DNA from 2 places in the Kitasatospora sp. NPDC023120 genome. Region 1 is predicted to be linked to the other one. Evidence: riboswitches for the same ligand, from Rfam matches in the RefSeq annotation. Region 1 holds a riboswitch; the other holds the start of a gene.
What was found. Region 1 has a riboswitch for glycine ahead of gcvP (aminomethyl-transferring glycine dehydrogenase). Riboswitches for the same ligand answer to the same signal wherever they lie in the genome.

Region 1 (2,384 bases):
CGGGTCTGCAGCGCCAGGCGGTAGGCGCGGTTGCCGTCGGAGTCGACGGAGACGCCGACCAGGCGGCCGGGCAGCGAGCGGGCGTACTCGGCGCGCACCGAGAGGTAGCCGGCGTGCGGGCCGCCGAAGCCCATCGGGACGCCGAAGCGCTGCGAGGTGCCGCAGGCGATGTCGGCGCCCAGCGCGCCCGGGGACTTGAGCAGGGTCAGCGCCAGCAGGTCGGCGGCGACGGCGACGATCGCGCCCAGGCCGTGCGCCTGCTCGATCACCGGGGTGAGGTCGCGGACCACACCGGTGGCGCCCGGGTACTGCAGCAGCACGCCGAAGACGCCGCGCTCGGCAATCTCGGCCGGGATGCCCTCGGACAGGTCGGCGACGACGACCTCGACACCGGTCGGCACCGCGCGGGTGTTGATCACCGCGATGGTCTGCGGCAGGGTCTCGGCGTCGACCAGGAAGACACCGCCCTTGACCTTGGTGACGCGGCGGGCCAGCGCCATCGCCTCAGCGGCCGCGGTGCCCTCGTCCAGCAGCGAGGAGCCGGAGGTCGGCAGGCCGGTCAGGTCGGAGACCAGGGTCTGGAAGTTGAGCAGCGCTTCCAGGCGGCCCTGCGAGATCTCCGGCTGGTACGGGGTGTACGCGGTGTACCAGGCCGGGTTCTCCATGACGTTGCGGAGGATCACCGGCGGGGTGAAGGTGCCGTAGTAGCCCAGGCCGATCATCGGCTGGAGCACCTGGTTGCGGCCGGCCAGCTCGCGCAGCTCGGCGAGGACCTGGGCCTCGGTCCGGCCGGCGGGCAGGTCCAGGCCGGTGATGGAGCGGATCGCCTCGGGCACGGCCGTGGCGGCGAGCTCGTCCAGCGAGCCGTAGCCGACGGACGCCAGCATCTTCTCCTGCGCGGCGGCGTCGGGGCCGATGTGGCGGTTCTCGAAGGGGCTGGCCAGCTCAAGCTCGGTGAGGGTCGAGGCGCCGGTGGGGCGTCCCGCGTTCGGCTGGGCGTTCATGGTGGTCGAGGCCTCCTGGTCACGGACCGGCGGGGGTACGCACGCCGACCGGCCTTCCCGCTGCGGACAGCGAACTCGGCGATGGCGGGCGGACCCGACAGGCCTCCCCCTCTGTCATCGGGACCTGAGAGCTTCGCCCGCACGGCGCGCTGTGAGCGCTCCGTCGGCTTGCACCGTCGGTGAGGGTGGTGGTCGCCGGCTCCCATGCCGAGACTCCTGCCCTGCTTTCCAGAGTGACCTACCCCACACGGTACGGATGCCTGAGAGATTCCGGGGAGGAGTTGCTCCTTCGGCGCCCCGACCAGCGGTTTTCGCGGTCGGAGACTCTCCCGAGCGGGCTCTGCGGTCGCCGCCCAGGGTACCAGCGGGAGGCCTTCCGATCACGGGTGCTTCCCGTCACCCCGGGTCTACGCGCGTCCCCCGGACAGCTCAGCCCGCAGCCCGTCCGGCGCACCCCGGTCGCGCCCGTCCGTTTCATGGCATTTGGTGTGGAGAGGCGGACGGGACGGGCGCTCCGACCGCCGACCTGCGGGAGTGCCACAGGCCCAGCGCACTGGAGGAAAGAGTGCAGACCGACATCGACCCCCGGGACCTCATCGGCCACAAGGCGGTCGACCGCAACGGAGACAAGATCGGCACGGTCGACGAGGTGTACCTGGACGACGCCACCGGCCGGCCCGAGTGGGCCGCCGTCCGGACCGGCATCTTCGGCCGGGACGCCTTCGTCCCGCTCACCACGAGCGAGTTCGCCGGCGACGAGCTCCGGGTGCCGTACGACAAGTCGCTGGTCAAGGAGTCCCCGGACTTCGGTGTGGGCCAGCACCTGTCCCCCACCCAGGAGCTGCAGCTCTACCGCTACTACGGCCTCGACACCGCGGCGGACGGCCACCAGGCCGGCGAGAACGGCAGTCGGTCCGCGCCGTCCGACGTCGACTTCGGCACCACCCCGGCCGCGGCGCCCGCCGCAGCCGCCGCGGCCGCGGCCGCCGCCAAGCCGCCCGCCTTCCGCCCCCCCGAGCACACGCCGATCAACACCAGCACCGCCCCGGAGGCCAAAGTACGGACCCTCAGCACCCCCGCGCCCACCCGCGCTGTCACGCCGCACGTCGAGCCGAAGCCGCAGCCCACCCCGGCGGCCACCACCCCCGCGCCCGCCGCGGGTGCCGCCGCGTCCGCTCCCGACGCCCCGATCGAGATCACCTGCCGCGAGGAGCGGCTGGACATCACCACCGAGTGGCACACCCTCGGCACCGCGAAGCTGCGCAAATACGTGACGACCGAGCAGATCGAGCGCCGCGTCCCGGTGGTCCGCGAACGGGTCCGGGTCGAACGGATGCCGGTCAGCGAGGCCGAACGCGCCTCCCTCACCGAGAAGGAGAT
Region 2 (2,384 bases), on a different contig from region 1:
GGCTGCCCGGCGTGCCGTGCCAGAGCAGCATCCAGACCCGGCCGTCCGCCAGCGCGTGCAGCAGCCGCTCGTACGCGTCGTAGCGCTCGGGCGCGACCTCGCGCAGGGCGTGCTCCAGCACGCCCGGATCCGCTCCCGGGCGCCCGGCCGGTGCCTGGCCCCAGGGCCCGCCCGCTCCCGTTCCCGCACTCATGCGCCCACCTCGCCGCGCCTCTTTCCTCGAACCCGCCGGCCCGTCGGCCGTCTGCACGCACCCTATGGCGCGGCACCGGCCACCGCCACGGCGACGTGCCTCTGATACGAACCCGCTCACACCCGCGTGTAGAAAGGCATTACCCGGGTGAGCAGCCACTCGACCACCGGGTCGTCGGCGAGGTCGAGCAGTACGAGGTGGACGCCGCCCGGCAGCGGCGCGGTTCCCAGCGCCCGGCCGAGCGCGTCGTTCACCGCGGCCGGGTCGGCCGGGGCCGCCGGATCCAACTGGACGCCCACGAACATCACGGTCGGCTCGCCCTCGATGCTGGCCAGCGCCCGGCGGGCGGTCAACACCCCGGGAAGGGCCGACAGTTCGGCCCGGCAGGCGGCCAGGAAGTGTTCCGGGTCCTCGCCCGCCACGGGCTCGCGCAGCGCCACCCGACCGCCGGTCGGCGCCGCCTGGTCCTCGGCTCCGTCCCAGCGGTCGTCCCGCGGACCGCGGCGCAGCTCGGCCACACCCTGCGGCGGCACCGGGATGCCCACCGGCGCCTCCGGGTTCACCGCGATGCCCACGCCCAGCGGCAGCCCGCGGGCGAACTCCCAGACCGGCGCGATCGCGAAGGCCATCCCGGGCGCCTGCTGCAGGAACACCTCCTGCGAGGAGAACACCGGCACGTACGGGTCACCGGCCAGCTCGATGGTCGGCAGGTCCAGCGACTGCCCCTGCGGGTCCGCCCCGGCGGGCAGCGGCACCCACACCTGGCTGCGGGCCAGCACCTCGATCACCCGCGGCGTCGCGCCCGGGTCGCCCAGGGCCGCGGTCAGCACCTGCTCCAGCTCGTTGGCCGGCCACGAGCCGCCCGCCGGCGCCGCCTCCGGACCGCCCCACCCCTGCTGCTGTTCCACCGGGTACCCCATGCGCCGCCGATCCCGCCCTCTGCCGCTCGGCCGCCCTCTGCTGCGCCGACGCGGAGCAGTCTAGGGCCCGAGGAGGCTCTCCCTAGGGCTCGTGTTCGGTCCCGAGCCGTGTGACCGGGTCCCCCCTCCCCTCCTCGCCCGGGACGTGCCATGATGTCCGCGTCCGACGGCATGCGCCGCGGGCCCCCACAACTCCATACCGGCCGCTCGAACCCGCGCGGGAGAGCCCGGAGTGCCGCACCAGCGGCACAGCCGGCGCCGAAGGAGCAAGTCCTCCCCGGAATCTCTCAGGCCCCCCTACCGCACGGGTTAGGCACATCTGGAAAGCGGCGCACGGCCCTGTCGCGCGCCCACCCACGGTGCAAGCCGCCATGCTGTCCTCCAAGCTGGAAACAGCTGCGGGCCGGCGGCGGTGAAGCTCTCAGGTTCGACGACAGATGGGGAGACCCACGCCGCCGCATGCCCGCGCGCAGGGTCGGCCCCGAGCGGGACCGGTCCGGCGCGTGCACCCCTGAGTGCCCCGACCGAGGAGTTCCTGGCCATGTCGTCCCTCCGCCTGACCGCGCTCGACGCGCTGCACCGCGCCCTCGGCGCGACCATGACCGACTTCGCCGGCTGGGACATGCCGCTGCGCTACGGCAGCGAGCGCGAGGAGCACCTCGCCGTCCGCACCAAGGCCGGTCTGTTCGACCTCTCCCACATGGGCGAGATCACCGTCACCGGCCCGCAGGCCGGCGAGATGCTGGACCACGCGCTGGTCGGCTTCGTCTCCGCGCTGGGCGTGCTGCGCGCCCGCTACACCATGATCTGCGCCGAGGACGGCGGCATCCTGGACGACCTGATCGTCTACCGCCTGCGCGAGGACGCCTTCCTGGTCGTCGCCAACGCCTCCAACGCCCAGCTGGTCCTCGACGAGCTGATCGCCCGCGCCAAGGGCTTCGACGCCGTCGTCACCGACGACCGCGACACCTACGCGCTGATCGCCGTCCAGGGCCCGGAGTCCACCGCGATCCTGGCCGAGACCACCGACGCGGACCTGCCCGGCCTGAAGTACTACGCGATCCTCCCGGCCCAGGTGGCCGGCCGCGACGTGCTGCTCGCCCGCACCGGCTACACCGGCGAGGACGGCTTCGAGATCTTCTGCCACCCGGTCGACGCCGAGCCGATCTGGCAGGCCCTGACCGCCGCCGGCGAGGGCCGCGGCCTGATCCCGTGCGGCCTGTCCTGCCGCGACACGCTGCGCCTGGAGGCGGGCATGCCGCTGTACGGGC

Region 2: linked by a shared signal. The riboswitch ahead of gcvT (glycine cleavage system aminomethyltransferase GcvT) and the one ahead of gcvP (aminomethyl-transferring glycine dehydrogenase) in region 1 are both predicted to bind glycine.

Annotation. Positions count from the first base shown of each region.
Region 1 covers NZ_JBVHHY010000022.1:14,135-16,518, reverse strand. Annotated here, with positions in the region: gene gcvP (aminomethyl-transferring glycine dehydrogenase) at 1-1,004, opposite strand, end outside; glycine riboswitch at 1,109-1,241, opposite strand; glycine riboswitch at 1,243-1,346, opposite strand; gene ACZ3TI_RS28900 (PRC and DUF2382 domain-containing protein) at 1,570-2,384, shown strand, end outside.
Region 2 covers NZ_JBVHHY010000008.1:148,466-150,849, reverse strand. Annotated here, with positions in the region: gene ACZ3TI_RS14060 (enhanced serine sensitivity protein SseB C-terminal domain-containing protein) at 1-193, opposite strand, end outside; gene ACZ3TI_RS14055 (enhanced serine sensitivity protein SseB C-terminal domain-containing protein) at 310-1,113, opposite strand; glycine riboswitch at 1,322-1,426, shown strand; gene gcvT (glycine cleavage system aminomethyltransferase GcvT) at 1,655-2,384, shown strand, end outside.